Regions from separate parts of the Paenibacillus sp. FSL F4-0097 genome, predicted to be linked through region 2. Evidence: riboswitches for the same ligand, from Rfam matches in the RefSeq annotation. Region 2 holds a riboswitch; the other holds the start of a gene.
The links. Region 2 has a riboswitch for glycine ahead of MHH86_RS30675 (amino acid permease). Riboswitches for the same ligand answer to the same signal wherever they lie in the genome.

Region 1: it holds a riboswitch for glycine, as region 2 does, so the genes downstream of both, gcvT (glycine cleavage system aminomethyltransferase GcvT) here and MHH86_RS30675 (amino acid permease) in region 2, are expected to answer to the same signal.

The regions. Positions count from the first base shown of each region.
Region 1 is NZ_CP151965.1:6,384,857-6,397,333, reverse strand. Features, by position in the region: gene gcvPB (aminomethyl-transferring glycine dehydrogenase subunit GcvPB) at 1-686, opposite strand, end outside; gene gcvPA (aminomethyl-transferring glycine dehydrogenase subunit GcvPA) at 683-2,035, opposite strand; gene gcvT (glycine cleavage system aminomethyltransferase GcvT) at 2,142-3,254, opposite strand; glycine riboswitch at 3,441-3,539, opposite strand; gene gcvH (glycine cleavage system protein GcvH) at 3,818-4,210, shown strand; gene MHH86_RS28790 (hypothetical protein) at 4,550-4,708, shown strand; gene MHH86_RS28785 (IS110 family transposase) at 4,834-5,949, opposite strand; gene MHH86_RS28780 (flagellar motor protein MotB) at 6,145-6,975, opposite strand; gene MHH86_RS28775 (flagellar motor protein) at 6,972-7,754, opposite strand; gene uvrB (excinuclease ABC subunit UvrB) at 7,934-9,925, shown strand; partial or broken gene uvrA (excinuclease ABC subunit UvrA) at 10,373-12,477, shown strand, end outside.
Region 2 is NZ_CP151965.1:6,831,384-6,843,860, forward strand. Features, by position in the region: gene MHH86_RS30665 (DUF5643 domain-containing protein) at 1-320, shown strand, start outside; gene MHH86_RS30670 (HAMP domain-containing sensor histidine kinase) at 408-1,577, opposite strand; gene MHH86_RS30675 (amino acid permease) at 1,947-3,329, opposite strand; glycine riboswitch at 3,477-3,559, opposite strand; gene MHH86_RS30680 (DNA alkylation repair protein) at 3,804-4,511, opposite strand; gene MHH86_RS30685 (TetR-like C-terminal domain-containing protein) at 4,582-5,136, opposite strand; gene MHH86_RS30690 (DHA2 family efflux MFS transporter permease subunit) at 5,303-6,775, shown strand; gene MHH86_RS30695 (C39 family peptidase) at 7,043-7,618, shown strand; gene MHH86_RS30700 (hypothetical protein) at 7,754-8,413, shown strand; gene MHH86_RS30705 (pyridoxamine 5'-phosphate oxidase family protein) at 8,567-9,115, opposite strand; gene MHH86_RS30710 (PLP-dependent aminotransferase family protein) at 9,269-10,699, shown strand; gene MHH86_RS30715 (MATE family efflux transporter) at 11,208-12,477, opposite strand, start outside.

The DNA.
Region 1 (12,477 bases), 450 kb from region 2:
ACGATTTGGGTTTCGAACAAGCCCAGTGTGCTTGGGTTAGTTAGCATTAGTGCGGCTGTGTCGCTACCGACGGCTGCCTTCAGTGCTTCAAGATCGACCATTCCTTTATCTGTGGAAGGGATCGTGATCGTTTCAAGTCCTGCTGCTGAGGCACTAGCAGGATTGGTTCCGTGCGAGGAATCCGGCACGATAACCTTAGTACGCGTCTCGCCGCGACTTTCATGGTAGGCGCGGATCATCATGAGGCCGGTCCATTCACCATGAGCACCTGCGGCAGGCTGTAAGGATACTGCATCCATGCCCGTCAGCGCGGACAGATCATTTTGTAGGGTATACATTAATTCCAGTGCGCCTTGAATACTCTCTTCCGGTTGGTAGGGATGAATTTTGGCGAAGCCGGAGAAGCGGGCAACATCTTCGTTAATCTTCGGATTGTATTTCATCGTGCATGAACCGAGTGGATAGAAGCCATTGTCTACACCAAAGTTGCGACGTGAAAGAGAAGTGTAGTGGCGGATGACGTCTACTTCAGATACCTCTGGAAGTACGACGGGTTCGCTACGGAGTAAATCTGATGGAATCAGGGACTCCAAGGTTTCTTCCTGCGGCACATCGCATAGTGGCAAAGAATAGGCCGAACGGCCAGGACGGCTTAATTCAAAAATTAGACTTTGCTCCGGTTTCATAAACAGCCCTCCAGTGCGATAGCGAATTGGTCGATTTCGGTTTTGCTTCTTTTTTCCGTTACGGCAACCAGCATATGTCCAGCAAGTTCAGGATAATCACGACCCAGATCATAACCCCCAAGATAACCTTCCTTCAGCAGCTTCGAATTAATAGAGGCCACACTGCTGCCTTCAGGAAGCTTCACGACAAATTCGTTAAAGAATGGGGAGGAGAAGGCAAGTTCAGCACCTGTTAGTCCGCTGAGTTTATTAGCAGCGTAATGGCTTTTGCGAATATTTAGCTCGCCTACTTCACGCATGCCTTCTTTGCCCATAACGGACAAGTAGACGGATGCGCAGAGAGCCAGCAGCGCCTGATTGGAGCAGATATTCGATGTCGCTTTTTCACGACGAATATGCTGCTCACGCGCTTGAAGTGTAAGAACGAAGCCACGTTTACCGTTACGGTCTACCGTTTGGCCAACGATCCGGCCTGGCATGCGGCGCATCAGGTGATCAGCTACGGCAAAGAATCCGCAAGTTGGACCCCCGAGAGAAGCTGGAATACCGAGTGGCTGAGCATCACCCACTACGATGTCGGCTCCAAGTTTGCCCGGAGTTTCAAGTACACCTAGAGCTATTGGGTTCGCGCTGACTACAAGAAGACCTTTAACCGCGTGAATCAGCGGCTCAACCGAGCGAAGATCCTCGATGCTGCCGAAGAAGTTAGGCGATTGAATAAGCACTGCGGCAGTATCTCCATCGATAGCTTCAGCGAGTTTAGCTTGATCGGTAACACCGTCTTTATAGTCAATCTCCACCACCTCCAGACCCCAAGCATTAGCCGAAGTACATAGCACTTGTCGAGCCTCAGGATGAACGGTACGGGAGACGATTAATTTTTTGCGTTTGGTAGCACCAGCTGCGAGAACCGCTGCTTCGGATAAAGCTGTAGCGCCATCATACATACTGGCATTGGCAACTTTCATACCGGTTAGTTCGCAAATGTAGGATTGGAATTCGAAGATCGCTTGCAGCTCACCTTGGCTGATCTCCGGTTGATAAGGAGTGTAGGCAGTGTAGAATTCAGAACGGGAAATGACATGGTTGATGACCACAGGGATGTGATGATCGTATAATCCGGCGCCGAGGAAGCTGGCGTGAGAATCAAAGTCGGCATTTTGGTCAGCCAAACCTTTCATGTGGCGCAGCAGGGCGTATTCATCGAGTGGTTCAGACATCGGCATAGTGCCTTGGTAACGTACCGCTTCAGGAATATCGGAGAACAGCTCATCTATAGACTGAATCCCGACGGCCTCCATCATCTCTACGCGGTCCTGTTCTGTCATGGGCAGATAACGGTGCTTCATTAAGGTTTCACTCCTTGGCTTTTTTAAAATATAAGAAAGTACAATTTTCACGCTATACTTTATCCTTCTATTTCTCGCTTAAAAGCTCACCGTCCTTATATGGACGCTAAAGGCGTTTATACTTGTAAAAAGGGGCCTTGATCACTACAGCCTTAAGCTGCTTGCCGCGTATCTCTACGTAAACCTCTGTGCCTATTTCACTGTAAGCAGCATCAATCAAAGCCAACCCCAGGTTCCGTTTCAGCGTAGGGGACTGTGTTCCGGTTGTGACCTCACCAATCTTAACCCCATCTGCCCAAACAGGATAATGGGAGCGTGGAATGCCTCGATCAATCATTTCTAGGCCGACAAGGCGACGGGGAATCCCAGCTTCTTTTTGCTGTATTAGTGCATCGCGTCCGATAAAGTCTATTTTGTCCAGCTTCACGAAGAACTGTACTCCTGCTTCAAGCGGGGTGATGTCAGCGGATAGCTCCTGACCGTACAGTGGTAATTTTGCCTCAAAACGCAGGGTATCCCGTGCACCCAGTCCAGCAGGTGTTAATCCGTGAGGCGCGCCTGCAGCAAGCAGTCCGTTCCATAACGTTTCTGCACCTTCCAGCGAAGCGTAGATCTCGAAGCCATCTTCACCGGTATAACCCGTACGGGAGATAAGTACCTCTACACCGCAAACGGTGGCGCGTTCGATGAAATGGAAAGGCTTGAGTGTTGAAATAGGAGCATCAGTAACTACCGCGAGAATGGTCTCTGCCAGAGGACCCTGCAAGGCGAGCAAAAGCGTCTCGTCAGAGACATTAGTGAGCGTGACTTCGCCGAATTCAGAGGTCAAATGCTCTTGCAGCCACTGGAAGTCTTTGTCGATGTTGGAGGCATTAACGACGAGCATATAATGCCCTTCGCTTAGGCGATACACGAGTAGATCGTCGACAACTCCGCCATTTGGATAACAGAGCAGTGTATATTGTGCCGCACCATCCGTGAGGCGGCTGACATCATTGGTTGTCATTTTTTGCAAAAAGGCTTCTGCACCGCTCCCAATCACCATGAATTCACCCATATGCGAGACATCGAACAGCCCAGCCTGCTGGCGAACGGCTTCATGCTCTTTTACGATACCTGTAAACTGTACTGGCAGCTCCCAGCCACCGAAGTCAATGCATCTGGATTCCGCATAAGCGGAATAGAGACCATAAAAAGGTGTTCTTCTCAAAGCATCCATGTCGTCACTCCCCTTGATCTGATTACATACGAAAAAAGGACAGGCAGAAGCAATCATGCATAAATGCACAAATCGCTTTCTGCTCTGTCCTTTGTACCTGAGAGTTACCCTGCCGTAACTAGCTTGCAGGTTTCCCCGTTGGTGATCTGACGCATCTAGCCTTGCGTCTGATGCTCTCCAGAGATACGTCCGACAAAGGTCCTTTTGCCTGAGAGATTCACCCCTGTTAGGGCTTACTCCTTCGGCGCCGTCTTCAAGTGAGACAGTCTCTCCCTATGCCATCATCCGCAACTATATTTATTTCAAATATAAGAAAGTATATGGTTCACATTATACATTATCCTTATATTTCTCCGAGAAACGGTTATTGTCTATAAAAAGACGACAACGTCGTTTCTTCTTGTATGTCTCCATTAAACGGGTATAGTCGGGCGCTGTCAACAAGAAAACGTCGAAAAAATGACAAATTTAAATTTCCTGTTAGTAATATTGACATTGTGAGCCGGGATAACTTAGGCTATAACTAAATTTAGAACTCCAAATTGGAAATGAGGCGGCTTGAAATGAGTGAAGTATTAGACAACCTTCTTTACAGCGAAGAGCATGAATGGGCACAGCAAGTAGAAGGACGAGTAGTACGTGTTGGGATTACGGACCATGCTCAGCATTTATTAGGCGACATCGTATTTGTTGAGTTTCCTGAGGTAGGATCAACCATTTCGGCCGGTGACAGCGTAGGCAGTATCGAATCCGTTAAGACGGTATCGGAATTGTATTCGCCCGTCTCTGGGACGGTTACCAAGGTGAATGATGGATTAGAAGCTAGTCCGGAGCTTATCAATGATCAGCCATATGGCGGGGGTTGGATTTTTGAGATTGAAGTTGATGGAGAATATGCTGATGCTGTAAAAGGTCTGTTAGATGCAGCCGGTTATAGCGCGTTAGTTGCTGAATAATTGGAAATTGGGGACGGGAAATAGTCTGATCAAGTGTGATGTTTTTAGCAGCAAGTTTCTGTGATTTGGGGACTTGCTGTTTGTGTTTCTTATGTAGATTGTGCGAGTATCCGTAAACCCAATTGAGTGGTTTGAGGGTCTAGTGGAGTATGGAATTAGGGAAAACCTCCCTCATTTTAGACGATTATAGCGTGAAAGTTAGGTTTTGAGGGAATTCCTCCCTAATCATCTCGGTAAAACCACTATTTCAGACTAAAAAGAGTAATAATCAGGGAGTAATTCCCTCATTCCGCGATTGGATACGATAATAGGTGAATAATCAGGGAGGTTTTCCCTGCTATGAACGAATTAGTCAATTCCCCTGTTTTCCCCTTTAAACTAGAGGGTTTTCAATCCCTTGGGCACAGAGACAAAATGCGAGTCGTCGGCTGGCAATCTGCTATCCGTGGGTTGGTTACCACATATTATGCCTACGTCGAAGGAGCTTCCGTAAACTAATTTCGCACGTTAGATCAGGGATCCTGTGCACAGGGAATTCATGGATTCTCCTCGAACCTTTCTCTTTGTCTCCATGCCCCAAGGATTCAAATCTTTTGGGTATGTTTTTATTTTTTTCGTTTCACCTACGCCATTTTTCGTTCTGCCTCTACCGCAATCGACCAGATAAATCCAATTAACTCACGACCCACTGCTGCCATGGTTAAATTTCGGTGTTTCCCGCGTCTGACTAATTTTAAATACTTGCTGTGTAACCGTTCTTGGGCTTTCCACGACGTTTCATGGACATGAATACTCTGGCCCTCAAGACGCACTGCTAAATCTCCCTTGACGGCAGGGCGGTGACGGTAACTCCATGCGGACTCCACCAGTGCGCGCCGCACTCCGGAATTTCCGACTTTTGTAAGACTCCCTCTTTTGGTACTTGCTCCCGAGGAATATTCCCGTGGCACGAGTCCCAGGTAACTCATGAGCTGAGCCGGTGAACGAAAACGTTCGAAATTTCCAATCTCGACAACTAAAGTCATAGCTGTCAGCAGGGCGATTCCCCTCAGGCCTTGCAACGCTTGAATGACAGGTGCGTAAGGGCAGATCTGTGCTTCTTCTCGCATTGCGGCTTCAAGTCGCTTGATTCGCTCCTCCACTTCCCGGAGCTGTTGCAGGGATTCGGTAAATACCCGTTCTTGAGCTACATTATTAAACTTCAGCATAGAGAGCCATTCCCGGTACCTTTTGGTCCAGCGTTTTTTCATACCCTCTGGCTTGTGAATTTGGTGGCGCAATAGAAAATGAATGAGCCGTTGCCGAGCCCGATGTAGGTCTTGCCTAGCATCTTCTCGTGCACGAATGAGATCTCGTAAAGCTTCGAGTTCTGGCGTTGGCACATAGATCGCAGTCAATTCTCCAGCCCGGTGTAACTGAGCCAGTTTTTCTGCATCCCGTCGGTCGGTTTTTATGGCATCTCCGGGACGCTGTGGCATACGCGAAGGTGCAATTACCACACAGGAAATTCCCATCTTCGTCAACCAGCGGTATAAGTCGTACCCCGTAGGCCCGGCTTCATAGCAGACCTCCAGTGTAATCCCTGAACCTTTGAGTTTCCGAATCATTCGAGCCACTGCATCTGGGGTATGGGGGATGGCTCCATAATATCGTGCGGGTTCCCGACCCTCATCTGCAATCGCCACCGCAATTTTTTCTTTAGACACATCCAAACCGACGTATTTTATGGTATTCTTCATAGTAACAGCTCCTTTCGCATGTAGCTCTGTAATGGTTGTCCTTTTAACTTCCATTTTAACCTACGGTGTGCGAAACAGGGGCTGCCTTTCGTTCATCATAACTAATTAAATTAGGTGAAACCCCTTTGTTGGTCAATGTGGCAATTGAAATGGCCTTAGCCGCCGAACTTAGCTCTGAGCACAAACAACTATATTTTATTCCACCTCTTGAAGCTGTCGAAGTACAATGATCTCTACGCGTCGATTTTTTTGTTTGCCTGCTACCGTAGTATTATCTGCTGTTGGTCGGGTATCAGCATAACCTGCATATTGAAAAGTGTCCGGGTTCAGTCCTTCATTATCTAAGAAAAAGCGCAGCACAGAAAGCGCACGAGCACCCGATAGCTCCCAATTGTCGTTATAACGGGAAGCTGATGACACTGGTGTATTATCCGTATGTCCTTCAATGCTGATCGTTGCCCCGATATCTTTGAATAAGCCAGACAACTGCTGAAGAGCAGGAAGGGCTGGTGACTTCACATCTGCTTTACCCACATCAAAAAGAAAACGGTCGCTGAGCGTGATTTCTATGCCCTGCGGTTTGTCGGCTACAAATATTTGTTCACCGAGATTATTCTCCTCCACATAGTGGGTGATCACACCCATTAACTCAGCAAGCTTCGCCTCTTGTTCTCGAAAAGCCAACTCCCGTGCTGAAGGTGTTTCATTCTCCGTTTGTTTATCAGAACCGTCATTTGGTTTTGCAGTTGCGTCCCCATTCCCATCTGTACTCTCTGGTTTGTTGTCAGGGGTCTGTCCAGCATCTAAAATACCATCTCCGCCTTCAAGAACAGTGCTGCTCGACTTGAAAGTCTGGGATAAAGAGCCGGTTACGATATTGTATTTGTCAGTGTCCAGGCTGCTCATCGCATACAATATAACGAAAAATATAAGTAAAAGCGTAATTAGATCTGCGTAAGTAATCATCCAACGATCACGGCTTTCTCGATTCTCTACCCGCCGTTTGCGCCGGTCTCTTTGTCTCATATAAAACCTCTTGCTTCTGCACGGTCATCTGTGGTGGTGTCTGAAATGAAGGAGTTCAGTTTTTTACGCACCAGCAGCGGATGATCCCCGTTTTGTAGAGAAAGAATGCCTACTAGCAGCATCTCCATGCTATGCAGCTCACTTTGGCTGCGGGATTTGATTTTGGAAGCAATGGGTAAAAATATTAGATTAGCGATGGCTACTCCGTACAGTGTTGCAGTGAACGCTACTGCGATAGAGGTACCTAGATTTGATGGGTCTGTAAGGTTGCCCAGTACCCTAATGAGTCCCATAACTGTACCGATGATCCCCATCGTTGGAGCATATCCGCCAGCGGCTTCAAAAATCTTGGCGTAGCTTTCATGCTTCAATTCTTTCGCATCCATTTCCAATTCCAAAATCTGTCTTACCTGCTCAGGGTCGGTGCCGTCGACGATAAGCAGCAGTCCTTCACGTGTAAAAGGATCAGGATGTATCTCCGCTTGTTTTTCGAGCATTAAAACGCCGCCGCGGCGGGCCACTGTGGCCATTGCGATGAGCTCTTCTGCCTTCTCTTCATCACGTTCAGGATTGCGGCCAAAAGCCATGCGCAGAGCGGTGGGGATGGAACGTAGCTTAGCTGCCGGGAAGCTGATCATTACGGCGGCAATCGTACCTCCAAATACAATCAAAGCTGCATTAAGCTGCAGCAGTCCGGAAAGGCTTCCGCCTTCCCAGAGGTAGCCGCCGATTAGCGCAGCCAGTCCGGCCACTAGGCCGATTATTGCGGTAATATCCATGCTTCAAGCTCCTAACATTTCTGTGTATTATGGTTTGCATCGATCTAAGCAACACTGTATAATGAACGGGAACACATATTCTTATCTTCCATATTTTTTACTATCGTATGGAGAGAGAAGATTCAGACAACAATTATAATATATTAATCTAGTTTAGACGATAGAGGGGAGACGGGCAAATGAGTGATATTGTCGTCAGTACGAAGACTTTTGAATTGGAGTCCGAGTATACACCCCAGGGCGATCAGCCTCATGCCATAGATGAATTACTACAAGGCATCCGGCAGGGTAAGAAGCACCAGACGCTGCTGGGAGCGACAGGTACAGGGAAGACCTTTACTGTCGCGCAAGTTATTTCCAAATTAAATCGCCCCACGCTGGTTATTGCGCATAACAAGACACTGGCTGCCCAGCTGGCAAGTGAGTTTAAGGAGTTTTTCCCGAATAATTCGGTAGACTATTTCGTCAGCTACTACGACTATTACCAACCAGAGGCGTACATTCCCTCCTCCGATACTTATATTGAGAAAGATTCCAGCATTAACGAAGAGATTGATAAACTTCGCCACTCCGCGACAAGCTCCTTGTTCGAACGGCGTGACGTTATTATTGTAGCGAGTGTGTCTTGTATTTACGGTCTCGGTTCACCAATGGAATACGGAAGCTTGCTGTTGTCCTTGCGGGTTGGGATGGAGAAGCCGCGCAATGAGATTCTGAGCAGACTGGTGGATATTCAATACCAGCGCAATGATATCAATTTTGTACGCGGAACATTCCGTGTACGTGGTGATGTGGTTGAAATCTTCCCGGCCTCTCAGGGTGAACATGCGATTCGCGTTGAATTGTTTGGCGATGAGATTGAGCGGATCACTGAAATTGATGTTTTAACGGGTGAATTGATCGGTGAACGCGATCATGTCGCCATTTTTCCGGCTTCTCACTTTGTTACCAAGGAAGAAACGATGCGTGTAGCAATAGTCAATATTGAACGGGAGCTGGAAGAGCGGCTGACCGTGCTTCGTGACGCAGGCAAGCTTCTGGAAGCGCAACGTCTGGAACAACGGACACGTTACGACATTGAGATGATGAAGGAAGTGGGTTTCTGTTCAGGGATTGAGAACTATTCCGGGCCACTAACCTTCAGGGAGCCAGGAGCAACTCCATATACGTTAATGGATTATTTTCCTGATGATATGTTAATTGTCGTAGATGAATCCCATGTTACCCTTCCGCAAATTCGGGCGATGTATAACGGTGACCGGGCGCGTAAGACAGTGTTGGTAGAGCATGGTTTCCGTCTGCCTTCTGCACTGGATAACCGTCCGCTTCAGTTCGAAGAGTTCGAAGATAAAGTGAACCAGATCATTTACGTTTCTGCGACACCTGGACCTTATGAAATGGAACACTGCGAAACTATGGTGCAGCAGATTATCCGTCCGACTGGGCTATTGGATCCAATCATTGAGGTTCGTCCTACAGAAGGCCAGATCGATGATCTGATTAGCGAAATCCGTGACCGGGTCGAACGTGATGAACGTGTACTCGTTACCACTTTGACGAAGAAGATGTCGGAGGATCTGACAGACTACTTTAAGGAAATCGGTATTAAGGTTCGTTATATGCACTCTGACATCAAAACACTGGAACGGATGGCGATCTTGCGGGATCTTCGTCTCGGTACGTTCCATGTACTGGTAGGGATTAACCTCCTGAGAGAAGGTCTCGACTTACCGGAGGTATCTTTAGTTGCAATTCTCGATGCCGATAAAGAAGGGTTCCTTCGTTCCGAACGTTCACTAATTCAGACGATTGGCCGTGCGGCTCGTAACTCTGAGGGTCGTGTAATCATGTATGGTGATCGGATCACTGATTCGATGGAGAAAGCGATGAGCGAAACATCGCGCCGTCGCGCCATTCAGATTGCTCATAATGAGAAACATGGCATCACCCCAACCACCATTAATAAAAAAGTGCGTGACATCATCGAGGCAACGAAGGTTGCTGAGTCTAAAGCCGATTATCTCACAGGTGTTGGTGGCAAGATGAATAAGAAAGAAAAACAAAGTCTGATCCAGCGTCTGGAAGCTGAAATGAAGGACGCTGCCAAGAACCTGCAATTCGAACGCGCGGCAGAGCTGCGCGACGCATTGCTGGAGCTTCGGGCTGAGTAACAAACCATTAATGCATCACCGATATTTAAAATAGGTATTGAACGGTGCTGTCCTAGACCGTTCTTTTTGAATCAATAGAGGGTCGCGTATCCAGTAATGTTTATGGCACTTAAACGTATCCCGCAGGGACAGCGCCCGCAATGTACTTGGTACTTATGCGTATCCCGCAGGGACAGCACCATGCAACGTCTATGACAGTTGCTTGTACCTGCTTTTAGGTAGTGCGAGAATGTCCAAGCGGTCCCGCAGGGATAAGCGCTCTGAGCATTATAGTCACTAAGTTACGTCCCACCATACTCCTTCTCCAGAAAATGCGGGTGTCCAGAGGGTGCAACCCTTGGGGCCCTCCCTTGGAAGAGAGGGTTTGGGAGGGATCGAAAGGCTTTGAAAAGGCTTTGAGAATATTTTGAAATAAAGTTGAAATAGTTTTTTAAAGGAGAGGTTCCGTTGGCGAACGAAAATATTGTAATTAAAGGCGCGAGGGCGCACAATCTCAAAAACATCGATGTGACGATTCCACGTGACCGTTTCGTCGTGCTGACGGGACTTAGCGGCTCAGGTAAATCATCGCTTGCATTTGATACGATTTATGCTGAAGGACAACGGCGTTATGTTGAATCTTTGTCGGCTTATGCACGTCAGTTTTTGGGACAAATGGAGAAACCAGATGTGGATTCAATTGATGGTTTGTCTCCGGCGATATCTATAGATCAGAAGACAACAAGCCGGAACCCACGCTCCACGGTAGGTACAGTTACGGAGATTTATGACTATTTGCGGTTGCTCTTTGCACGTATTGGTCATCCCCATTGCCCAGAGCATGGTATTGAGATTACCTCCCAGACCGTTGAACAGATGGTAGACCGGATTATGCAGTATCCCGAGAAAACTCGGTTGCAGATCCTGGCGCCAATCATTTCAGGACGTAAAGGTGAGCATAAAGGGCTCTTCACAGATATCTCTAAGCAAGGCTTCGTACGTGTGCGTGTGGACGGGGAACTAAGAGATCTGTCTGAGGATATTGAACTAGAAAAGAATAAAAAACATACAATAGAAGTTGTGGTAGACCGGATCGTTGTTAAAGACGATGTGGAGACCCGGCTGACGGATTCACTGGAGACGGCGCTTAAGCTTTCGGGCGGTAAAATCCTTGTGGATATCATCGGCCAGGAAGAGCTGCTTTTCAGCTCTAACTTTGCTTGTCCAATTTGTGGTTTTAGTATTGAAGAGTTGGCACCACGGATGTTCTCTTTCAACAGTCCGTTTGGAGCTTGTACAGAGTGTGATGGACTTGGCATGAAGATGGTGGTCGATCCAGACCTGCTTATTCCTGATGCTGAGAAATCCATCGAAGAAGGTGCTTTTTTAGCTTGGACTGGAAGTACTTCTAATTACTATCCGCAATTCCTGAAGTCGGTTTGTGAACACTTTAAAATTCCACAGAACGTTCCGGTAAGCAGTCTGACACCTGATCATATGAATAAATTACTGAACGGAACAGGCAGTGAGAAGGTCCGCTTCCGTTATGAAAATGATTTCGGTCAAAAGAAAGATGCGATGGTTGCCTTTGAAGGGATTATACCTAACCTAGAGCGGCGTTACCGTGAAACTGCTTCGGATGGTATTCGTGAATTTATCGAAGGATTTATGAGTGCTAAGCCATGTCATGTATGTAAAGGTAAACGTCTGAAAAAAGAAATATTAGCTGTGACTATCAATGATCATAATATTTCTGATGTTACGGACCTTTCAATAGGAGACTGCCAGCATTGGTTTGAAGAGATAAAATTGAGTGAAAAAGAAACAGCCATCGCCAACCTCATTCTAAAAGAGATCTGCAATCGGCTTGGATTCCTTGTGAATGTAGGCTTGGATTATTTGACGCTTAGCCGTGCAGCGGGTTCGCTTTCCGGTGGTGAGGCGCAGCGTATTCGGTTGGCTACTCAGATCGGTTCAAGTCTCATGGGTGTATTGTACATTCTGGATGAGCCAAGTATTGGCTTGCATCAACGGGACAATGATCGCCTGATCTCTACGCTTGCGCATATGCGTGATTTAGGCAACACGCTGATTGTTGTAGAGCATGACGAAGATACGATGATGGCAGCGGATTATATTATTGATATTGGTCCGGGCGCAGGTATTCATGGTGGACAAGTTATGGCTCAAGGGACGCCAGAAGAGATTATGAAAGATCCGAATTCATTAACGGGTGAATATTTAAGCGGACGTAAATTTATTCCGGTTACTGCTAAACGCCGTCCTACCGATGATCGCTGGGTAGAAATACGTGGTGCTAAAGAGAATAACCTGAAAAATGTGAATGTGAAGATTCCATTAGGTGTATTTACAGCGGTGACAGGTGTATCGGGTTCCGGTAAATCCTCGCTTATCAACGAGATTCTTTACAAGAGTTTAGCACGGCAGCTGAATAAGGCTGTGAAGGTGCGTCCTGGTCAGCATAAAGAAATTCGTGGACTAGAAAATCTCGATAAGGTTATTGAAATCGATCAGTCGCCAATCGGGCGGACACCGCGCTCCAACCCAGCAAC
Region 2 (12,477 bases):
CTGCGGGAGAGACTTCTGTGCGTATCGCTTTAGCGGTTAAAGGGGTTGCCACCCAAGGCCAGGCTTTAGGATATGACATTTATGATAATCTGGGCAATAAATTAGAATCTATTGCAAGAGATTCTATTGCAGCAACTCAAAATACGGTTTCTGAAGATTTATTGTTCGAAGCGCCTCGCTCAGCCGCTGAATATCTAGTTATCAGACCTTATCAAGCCGTATTTGAAAAAGGCAACACCGGGGCTTATAAATTAGATGCCAAAGGCAATGTAGTTAAAAATTATAACAAGCAACTGGAGATCAAAATCCCTCTAAAATAATCGTTAACGCAGCTAGGAAAAGGGGATTACCTCTCCAGCCGAAGGCTTGAGGTAATCCCCTTTGTTCAATTGAAAGAAGGCTCATTATTACTGATCATTTATAGCTAAAAAGCGGATAGTAGCTGTTGTCCCCTTACCTTCAGAGCTACTATAATAAATTTCCCCGCCGTATTTTTCTACGATATTAAAGCAAATCATTAATCCTAAACCTGTTCCATTACTTTTTAATGAATAAAAAGGAGTGCCTAGCGACTTAACCTCAGCTTCCGACATCCCGCTTCCTTCATCGATGATTGTTATCTCAATAAAATTATTGTTCCTATTCGCCATAATAGAGACAGATTTACCAACTTCCGAAGCCTCTAAAGCATTTTTTATTATATTAATAAGCAGCTGCTTAAATTCAATTTTATTAATAGAAATCATGCAATCTTCTTCTACGTAGGTAACGATTTGATTATCAGATAACATTGCGTAGGAATGGAGCAATCCTGTAACACTTTCAAGTACATCCTTCACATCTACTTTTTCTAATTTTTGCTCTCCATTTGGCTTTGAAAGGGTTAGAAATTGCGAGATAATCTGTTCTACTGTGTTTAATTCATCAATCATTAATTTAAATTTTCTTTTCATAGGATCATCAAATGAAGGATCCTCATCAAAAAACTGCAAAAAACCTCTAACCACTGTCACTGGATTTCTAATTTCGTGCGCAACGGCAGCTGTTAATTGTCCAACCATCTTTAAACGCTCAGATTGCTGTAATTGTTCATAATAAAGCTGCTGTTTTTTCATCCGTTTAAATGATATTTGAAAAATGAAAAATAATAACACTTGAACCGCTATTATATTAATGAAATTGCCTAGCATATCATAATGTAAATATGTATATAAATCCCCTCTATCAATCAAGAGGATATAGCCAAATGTAACTACCATTAGTACCCCATTTATAATGAAGGAAAAATAGAACAATTTTAAATCAAAAAATAGAATAGACAGTGCAGGAATAAGACAAATGAGGATATAGGTAGTCCATGTTTGAGGATATAAAAAGAATAGCGTATAAAAATACGCAAATCCAAATAGAATGATAATCTTTCTAAAAGTATGTGTCTCATGCTCAGGGTAAATCCATAAACAAACCGTTAGAAACGCCACACATAAAAAATGAATGATATAACCAAAATCAATCCCATCTAACTCTAGGGTAGATAGTATCAATCCAAACATCATAAGAACGATGATCATTAACATTAATATGTAATAGGTTTTTCGATTCACCCGACTGTAGAACTCTCTCATGAATTCACCACTTTTAAATTGATTTTACCATTACGATAGTTATCTTACTTGTAAACTTATTGTCGAAATAAGAATTATATCAGTTGAAATAGTAATAAACAATAACTGAAAAAAACTGTAAACTCGATGATATTATAGTTTGTAAAAAACTAAAAAACCGGGAGATACCATTTTAACAGTATCTTCCGGTTTTCTGTTTAACTTTGCATATTCTTTAAGCAAACGTCCATGTAGGAACGCTTGAAACCGGCAAGGGCTCCCTGCCCAGTCGCGGTTGAATATAACCACGGCTTCTGCGCCGGTTAAAGCTTTCCTCATAAACTAGAGAGGTGTTTCGGTCCTGATTATTTTATTATCTCTTTCCCTCTTTCTTCTATTTATCGAATACAAAACAAATAATAAAATAAACCATAAAGGCGTCAACAATAATGCCGGACGAGTTTCATCAGCAAACAGCATAATTATGAGTATGATTGCAAACAAGGCTAGAACAACATAATTCACAAAAGGTGTGAACGGTGCCTTGAATTTTGATTTGGCCTGCAATTCCGGCTTCGTCTTTTTATATCGCAAATGGCAAATTAGAACGACGCCCCAAACCCAGATGAAACAAATGGCACTAATCGTTGTCACGATGCCAAAGGCCGTCTCCGGAATCAGCTTACTCAACAAAGCCCCTACAGATAAGACAAGCGTGGATATGAATAAAGCATTACTTGGTACATGATTTTTATTAAGCTTTGCAAAGTTGGCTGGAGCCTGGTCATTTCTGCTTAGATTGTATAGAATCCGGCTTGTTGAGAACATCCCGCTGTTACAAGCAGAAGCAGCTGAAGTTAATACAACGAAATTAATAACCCCCGCGGCAATCGGAATCCCCACTAAACTAAATGTTTTAACAAAAGGACTTTCTGCCGGGTTTAGTTCTGTCCAAGCGTTGATGCATAATAAGGCAATAATAGCACCCACGTAGAAAAATAGAATTCGTAAAGGTATTTTATTAATCGCCGATGGGATAGTTTTTTCTGGATTGGATGTTTCCGCTGCTGATACCCCCACCAATTCCACACCCACAAAAGCAAACACAACCATTTGAAATGAAAGTAAGAACCCGGAAATCCCGTTTGGAAATACTCCCCCATGTGCCCAAATATTACTGAGCGCAACCGTTCCGGTAGTTGTTTTGAATCCAATCACCAGTAAAACTACCCCTATGGCAATTAACGCGAGAATAGTGATTACCTTAATTAAAGCAAACCAAAATTCCAATTCGCCAAAGCTTTTTACAGTTAATAAATTGAGTCCTAATAAAATAATTAAACAAATGACTGCGGGTATCCATTGCGGGATATCAAACCAATATTGTACATAGACCCCAACAGCTATAATATCGGCCATAGCCGTCATGATCCAGCAAAACCAATAGGTCCATCCAGTTACAAACGCCGCCCGCGGTCCAAGATAGTCTTCGGCAATGTCTGTAAAAGATTGATAACCTGCTTTTGACAACAGAAGTTCTCCCAATGCCCTCATCACAAAGAAAATAGCGATACCCACGATTAAATAAGCAAAAATGATCGATGGTCCTGCCAGCTGTATAGCTTTTCCAGATCCTAAAAATAATCCGGTACCGATGGTTCCACCAATCGCAATGAGCTGAACATGTCGATTCTCTAAATCTCTCTTTAATTCTTGTGCTGCCATTTCGAACTCCCCCTTATGTGAAAAAAATAACAAGTGAAAATGATAACAAAAAAGAGATTGGATACGCTCCAATCTCTTAGGTATAAGAATAATAAATAAAATACATTTATTTATTCTGACGATGATCAGAATAACAAATGAATTATCTAGTACTCTTCTGTCCTTTTGCCTGAGATTGTGAACCCTTCGGCGCCGGGGGATTCCCCCACGGTCTCTCCAGAAGCTGCTCCTGCTATAGTGTGATCCATAGCAATCATAGCTTGCGAATTATTTAATTTTTATGTCGCTAACTTCATTTTTAATATTTTTCAATACTAATCATTGTCAAATATTTTGTCAATAACATTAATTACCGCTTTATTATTGTTCCATTAACTTTTATTGCACACAATTAAGGGCTTGTCAGCCAAGCCCCCAATTCTTCTGTCTGCAGGCACAACCTTCAATACGCTCTCCTTAGCACTCCATGACTGACTAACACCTTACATGTTTTCGTTTGAAGCCCAGCTGCGATTTATCAACTGCCTTTTGAATATTAATTGAAGCATTCAAAATCTTGCTTTTTGCACTACCGGTATGGACTTCCACCGGACCAACTTCCTTTGCAATCTCAACCGCTTTATCATGAAGCGGCAGATAGGATACGCCCACAGTGTAGATGAAATTGTTCATTGCGTATTTCGTTCGTTCAGGGGCATCATGAATCGTATTTTTAGCAAGCTCCAACATAGCGGCCAATTTTTCTGCGGAAAATTCACTGTCCGGGCGATTTCCGAGCAGCCAGCAGTAACAGTTCCAGCCCGCCGACATTTTCAACTCTATCTCACTTGCAATCCATTTATCAGAAACCTCTTGTGCAATATCCGTCTCCGCCAACGTTACTGCCACCACAAAGTCCGATAGCATATAAAAATAAGCCCCAGCAATCCACCGCTCAAAATCCGACTCTGTCATTGCTTTAGGCTCCGCGATCACCCCGGCAAAATACATAGCGTCATAATTTCCTGTAGCATAAAGCTGCTCGGCCAAGGGTTGATTATGTTTTATTTTTCTGAAGATAGGCTTCATCTGGCCTGTGGCCACACCAAAAAGCGGTTCGTGCGCGCCATTGGATAGATATATTTTCTTGGTGCGTTCCTTGCCGAGAGCTTCAAGCTCTTGCATGACCGTTTCTAAATCCATTGTTCGCACTTCCTTTTTTATGAATATTGGCTAGGGACTCAAACTTTACTTGAATATATCATAAAAGCCCTTATAAATATCTTCTTTTATACATCAAGGTAATTTGCCCCGCTATGTATTCAGCGCTATATTGGTTGCCATCCTTAATCCACCACATAATAATCCCCAGTAGTGAGGCTGCAATAATATCAACGGAGACTACCTCCTTAGTAGAGTCAATGTTCCTCGCGTTTCTTCGTTTTTCGACAGTATTTTTTAACAGGTTGGTCAAGTGGTTTTTGAAGCCTTTATGCTCAATCAATACAGCAAAAACTTTCCGGTATTCAAAAAAATAATTTAAAAAGGTGATCAGCTGCTCCTGTTCGTTGTTGCTCTTCATTTGTAATAGCGGTTCAACCTTCATGGATAGGTCATCGAAGATTTCATGTACGATCTGGCGCAATAAATCGTTAATATCCTCATAATGCAAATAAAACGTTGCGCGATTTAGTTCCGCGCGGTTGGCGATTTTTTGGACGGTCAATTGCGAAATCTCCACATTGTCGGCCAATAATGAAAAAACAGCGTTTTTCAACATCTTTTTTGAGCGAATGGCTCGTGGGTCAACTCTTTTATGTTCAGTCATTTCATCCCTCTATTATCGTTTAAATGGCCTTTCATCAACTAATTTGCCTATTCTGTCGATTAGTCGACATTTTCAATAAAATTGCAAATAGGAATACTTTTTAAATCCTGATATGATTTATTTTATTGACACTATGTCGAAAAAGCAATGAAGAGAGGACTGCAACATGCAAGAAGACACTAAGAACATAAATAAAGGGATCTTACTAACCATCTTAATCTTTGGTTGTTTCTTATCCACACTCAATCAGACGCTTTTAAATGTCGCCTTAAGTAGTTTGATGGATGTTTTTGATGTCACAGCAACAACCGTACAATGGATTTCAACAGGATTTATGCTGATCAACGGGATTTTGATTCCGATTACGGCCTATTTAATGAAACGTTTTACAACACGGCAATTATTTATAAGTGCCATGTCATTTTTATTAATCGGTTCTATAATTTGTGCAGCAGCGCCGAGCTTTAGTCTACTCTTAATCGGACGGATGATCCAAGCTGCCGGTGCTGGCATTATAATGCCGCTCATGATGAGTGTTGTGCTCGCGATCTTCCCCGTTGAAAAACGTGGCAGCGCTATGGGACTGCTTGGGCTGGCGATGATATTCGCTCCTGCTATTGGGCCGACCCTTGCGGGATTTGTTGTCGAATACCACTCTTGGCGCTGGTTATTTATCGGGCTTATTCCACTTGTCCTCATTGTTATAGCGTTGGCGTTCAAGTATTTAGTGAATGTATCTGAGACGTCTAAGTCGAAGCTTGATGTGGTAAGTGTTCTTTTATCAACCGTCGGATTCGGCTTAATTTTATACGGCTTCAGTAGTGCAGGAAGTAAAGGCTGGGATGATGTAATCGTGATCCTAACCTTAGGGATTGGGGTCGTGGTAACAGCCGTATTCTGTCTTCGACAAATCAAATCGGATGATCCACTGCTAAACCTGTCGGTCTTCAAAAATAAAGTGTTTACGATGACATCTCTTATTAACGTATTAATCACAATGATGATGTACGCAGATATGATCTTATTGCCTATTTATCTGCAGAATGGTCGCGGGTTTACAGCATTTGATGCAGGACTACTATTGTTGCCGGGCGCACTCGTAAATGCGTTCATGTCACCCGTCACCGGTAAATTATACGACCGTTTCGGTGCAAAACCGCTGTTCATCATTGGCCTATTGTTTATTATTCCATCTATGTGGGCGGTAACAGATTTATCTGAATCGACCACGTATACTTATCTAATGATTCGTACCATAGGCCTGCGAATTGGATTAAGCTTCATTACTATGCCACTCAATACAGCCGGACTAAATGCGTTGCCCAAACAACTCGGCACTCATGGTACAGCTGTGAATAATACCGTTCGCCAAATTGCCGGGGCCATTGGTACTGCTGTCGTAATTACAATTTATACAGTGCAGGCAACCAGTCATGCAACTACACTGATGCAGAATAATCCCTCCGCTACTCCTGAGATCCTTAAATCCCTTACATCGATTCTTGGGGCAAGTGACGCCTACTACTTCATGATGATTTTATCCATTGCCGCATTTGTTATAACATTATTTATGCCCACGAAAAACAAGCTCATGATTGAAAAGAAAGCAAACCTAGTTAGCAAGGAACCTCAGTTGTAACTAGTAATTGCAGAGTAAATGAAGAAAAGCCATTCCTTAGCGGAGTGGCTTTTGTTATGAATGGCTTGCTTTGGATCATTGGAGCACGTATTCCTACGAGCATCAATATTTCCTTATCCATATCAGTATCCCCCTCTCCATATCAAATGTGTAGAATCTATTATAAAAACGAAAAAATATTTAAACTTTACACATAAGTTAATATATGGTATTTTAATAGTGTTATTAAAAGGAATATTAATCCATAATAAGGAGCTGATTCCATTCATGAAACTATCTTTAAAAAAGAGATTGATGCTTGTTGGAACCTTTGTTTCAGTCTTTCTTTTTTCTTTTGTTTCCCAAGCATATGCGACTAATTTAATTGGCTACCCTACAGCTACACAAGCTAAGAATAATTGGTGCTGGGCTGCGACCAGCGTTACCATACTTCAATATTACGGAATCTCTGTAAGCCAATGTTCTTTTTATGATCATGTGAAGGGAACCTCCGGCTGTACAACAGACGAGAGTGAATCTTATGGAACTGTTCAAGAAGGCATTCATGATTATGGTGTCTCCAGTTGGAATCATACAGGAGCACTATCTTACAGCGATGTAAAAAACCAGATTGATAATGTTGGCAGTCCTATATATGTAAGCTGGAAATGGAATAGTGCTACCGGTGGCGGGCACGCAGTAGTTATCTATGGGTACGACACATATAGTGGAAATGATTGGATTCAACACATGAACCCGAGTGGGGGCACAAAAACCTCCATGTTATACACCAACATTAAAGGTGGCTCCAGCTACGATAGAACCTGGAGATGGGGACTTCATGGCTTCAACAAATATATTTAAGGAGGGCTTCCCATTAAGAAAACGCTGCTGTTAACTGTAACTTCATTCGTTTTATTTCTGACTTTTTTCTCACCTGTATGGGCTCAGACCGTAACTGAAGATGTTGTTTCTTTTGCAAATACAGAAGGATTAACATTGATTAAAGAAGGGCTATCTAAAGATCCTGAAGGGTATGGTTACAAGAATGAAGCAGAGATTAGTGAAATTACCGTAGGTCAAGGAATGCAGATTCATTTTATTGATGGTGCTAAGCTTAGGGCGGCTTCCGATAGTCTGATTGAAACGGTCACACCCCAAGACAACTGGGAGTTTCTTATTTTATCGGGCGGAATACCCAAATCTAAAATGATCATTCAAAAGGATTCAAACGGGTCCTATCAAGTTACTGAGTTTGGAGGAAATCCTAATACTTTGGCCTATGCTATTCATTCACTAGAAGCTGAGGGTGAAGTGAGTGAGCCTACACTTATCCGTGAGCGGGACGAATATATAGCTGCCTTCAAGAAAGACAATCAGGAACTAATCATCGCCCCACAACAAGCCTCATCAGCAGAAACAAAAGGACTAAGCAATATTTCGGAGCCTCAAGCACCCGGGCATTTAATTGATGTGTTACAAACGATGCAGAACGATTCTTCCGATGACGAGCAGGATGGGTCGGGAACCATTGCTTCCGCATATTATGCGGACGATAATAATCATCTAACAAGGTCTATCACCATTAGCGCCATTATTGCTCTAGTAGCGGTATTTGTGTTCTGGGCCTATCTCAGAAGACGTAAACAACCTAAATAAATGTAAAAATAAGTAGGCCGCCCTCCTTCATTGGATTGCGGCCTACTTTGATAGATAGTACCTCTAAAAAGCCTCCCTCTCCCCATATGATTAGGACATAAAGGCTGCCAAAGACCTCGTTAGCATAACACCATTTGTAATGGTATCTTGCGGCTAAACATCTCGTCCAGTACCCATGCCACTTTTATACATTTTTTCTGCTTCAATAGGACTTTCTTTTGCCGTGATATGATACGGAATTACCCGATAAACTTGAACCGGACCGCCAAATACAGCCGATCTATACTTTTCCACATGCTGCTTGGACAAGGGGCGATTATAATAACCCGGTACGTATTTATTGATCAATTCCTGAAGTACGTGTGTGGCTTCATCCAAATCTGAAATCGGTTCTGCTTGTCCAAAAATCATTACGCTCATGTAAGCTGTATCCGTTTTGGCTGGTACCGGGTCTGTAATAGTTCCGTATTCCTCACATACCGTAAAACATACCTCCGGATTATCACGCATGACCTGATTACGTCTTCCATCTCCAGCCCCGTGAATATACAGTTTCCCTTCAGTCCATACATAATTAAGTGGCACAACATAAGGGAGGTTCCCATCAACCAACCCCAGATAACCTAATCTCGTTTGGTGAAGGAACCTTTCAATCTTCTCTTGATCTAGGCATTCCCTGGTCTTGTAACGAACCGAATTCATATCGAATCTCTCCTTTTATTTAAATTGCGGATACCAGCGTTGTTACGGTAGTATATCAATGAATGGATTGCATTAAAATATCCAAAATTCGCTGTTTAGAACAATCCATAATTCGTTTTTTATGATTGGAGTTTCTATTTGGAGGTATGTACGATGATGAAAGTAATTCGCAATGATAAGAGACCGATCTGGCAGCAATTGCTTGATCAAGCGATTCATAATATTACTAGCGGAGTCTGGGCACCAGGAGAATTACTGATTCCTACCCGCGAACTTGCGCACATCGTAGGTGTCTCCCGCTCAACTATACAGATCGTCTATGAGGAATTGTTAAGTCGAGGTTATACAGTTACCTCCCGCCGGGGAGGGACGCGAGTTAGTACGTGGAAGCAAGTCACTATGTCCACGAAGGAAATAGAAACAGAGGGCCCCACACCTCCGTCACTCTCCTTGCTAGACTCAGCTGTTGATCAATTACATGACTGGTTCAGAGGTAAAGAACAGCTAGAAGTGGATATTGATTTCAGTCCCCATGAACCCTATTTGGATGAACAATTTCAAAAAAACTGGCGGCAATCGCTGCTCCAGGCATCCGCTGAAATGGATTTATCAAGCTGGGCTTACGGTAACTGCTACGGGTACACACCATTACGTGAGCAAATACAGCGTTATTTATCACTTGAACGGGGCATACATGTCCAAACCAATCAGATTCTGTTGACCTCAGGAGCTCAGCATAGTATTGACTTAATCGCACAGTCACTTTTAGCTGATGGGGACACTGTCTCAGTAGAGGATCCAGGTTTCCCAGCTGCTTGGATGGCAATGAGATACCGCCGTATGAATGTGGTACCCGTTCCCGTTGATGAGTATGGTCTAGTGGTTGAGCATATTCACCCGCAATCCAAGCTGGTCTTTGCCACCCCTTCCCACCAGTGCGCAGTAGGGGTCGTTATGTCGGAGCCCCGCCGGCAACAATTGCTGTATAAGGCCGTTCAAGAACGATTTTGGATCATTGAAGACGATTATGATAGTGAATTTCGATATCGCGGGGAGCCGCTGCCAACGCTGTTTAGTCAGGTATCTAATAATACTTTGTACCTCATGAGTTTCTCTAAAATGATTGCACCAGGCATTCGTATTTCGGCTATTGTTGGATCAGTCGAGGCAATTGCTCAGCTAGCGAAGGTGCAGGAACTGACTTACCGTCATCTTCCGATTATGGATCAGCTAACACTAACCCACTTCATTAAAAATGGTCATTTTATGCGCCATATGCGAAGAGTCAGAAATGTGTACCGGCGAAGACACGAGGTCATGGCAAAAGCTATTATGGCTAGCGGATTAGGGGAGCGCTTCACGCTCAGTGGAGTAGAAACTGGATTACATATGTTATTAGAAGCTGAGGAAACATTCGACGAAGAAGCTGTGACAAAGTTAGCCCTACAACATGGAATACGTGTGTACCCTCTTGGGCCCTATTGTTTGAATAGCAAAAGAAAAGGATGGGTATTAGGGTTTGCAAAAGTAGATGAGGCAGCGATTGAGCAAGGCATTCATCGTCTTGCGGAGTTGATCCTATAAAATCACCTCCGCAGCACTCACACAATTTGTTGAACAGTCCATAGACTATTTTAGATTTATGAAACCATTGAAACTTCAAACAAAAGTTAATATATGGTAAATTTAAACTATGATAGAACCTGGAGATGGGGACTTCATGGCTTCAGCAAATATTTTTCAGGAGGGCTTCCCATTAACAAAATGCCGTTGTTAACCATAGCTTTATTTTTATTATAAGCGGTATTTGTGATCCGGTCCTATCTCAGAAGACGTAAGCAACCTAAGTAAAATAGAAATAGACGGCTCTCCTTAAAATACCCTCCAATTTTGCACACCAAGATTTCTCGCCCTACTTATGATATGGCTCACCGCGCTGTCCGTAATCGCAAGTTTTAGGACCATCTTTTGTGGGCTGGCCCTTTTTCACCCTTTTTCTTTATGAAAATCATATCGGTAGCTAAAAAAACTCCCGATGCATCCCCTTATCGGGAATACATGGGAGTCTTGAGCGATTCAATCAGGTCCTACATTACATAGCTTTTTCAGCCAGATCACTAACTAAATTTCTCATCCACTTACGGGAGTAAATCCGGGCGTAGCCGAAGCCAAAGCGGACAACCTCCTCCAGCGAGATGACGAGATACACAAGGTAGACAGGTTGCTTCCAAATGTATGACAGCAACAGCCCGGATGGGACACCTATCAGCCACGTTGCGGTAGACTCCATGCCGAATACGAACTTGCTGTCTCCTCCGCTGTTTAGAATACCGCCGGCTATAATCATATTGGATACTTTGACCCAAAGAAATCCAGCAAACACGATAACGATATACATGCTCATTTGTTTAGCGTCCTCGGAGATATTGAACGCAGAGACATACAGCTTCGAGCCTGCCGCAATAATAACCCCGACGATCAGAGAGATAATGATGCCTAGACGAATGAACTTTTTCGCGTGATCGAGTGCGATATCAGATTCATTCGCACCCAAACGGTTGCCGACCATTACCCCTGCTGCACTAGCCAGACCCGATAATAGGCCAATGCAAAGACCCTGAAGTGGGAAGGTAATGGTCATCGCAGTCATTTCCATCGTCCCCATACGGCTATAAATAATCGCATATGCTGTTTCGCCCAATACCCAGATTAATTCAGTCAGTAGCAGCGGATAGGTCGTTCCAAAAAACTTGCGAATGAGCGGTTTAGGAACAATGAATAAGTTCTTTAACCCGACAGCTCCCGGTAAACGATACCGGTACACGGCACCAATGATCAACAAGCATTCGAAGACCCTAGAGATAAGAGTAGCAATGGCAGCGCCCTTCAGACCAAGCGCAGGAGCACCGAAATGTCCGTAAATAAGTACGTAATTCAGTATAATATTCAAGCCAACTGCAATTAGACTTACATACATCGGCCATTTGGCATGGCCAGTACTGCGTAAAATCGCGGAATACATCATCGTGAGCATGACAGGCACAAAACCGATCGACATTATCTGGAGAAAGATATAACCCTCATCTATTACATTCATGTCTGTAGTGAATAGGCTCAGAAAGAGCGGCGAATCGATAAAGACAGCCGCAGAGAACAGGAACGAGAACGCAAAGCCAGTGATCAGTCCGAGACCCAGTACTTGAGAGACGCTTTTGGAATCTTTATTTCCCCAAAACTGGGCTGCATATATGGATACACCCGTCGATAAACCGGCCAAGACAACCGCGATGATCCCGTATATTTTGGTCGACATCCCCACCGAGGCAATTGCCACATCTCCCAGCTGCCCAACCATCAATTGA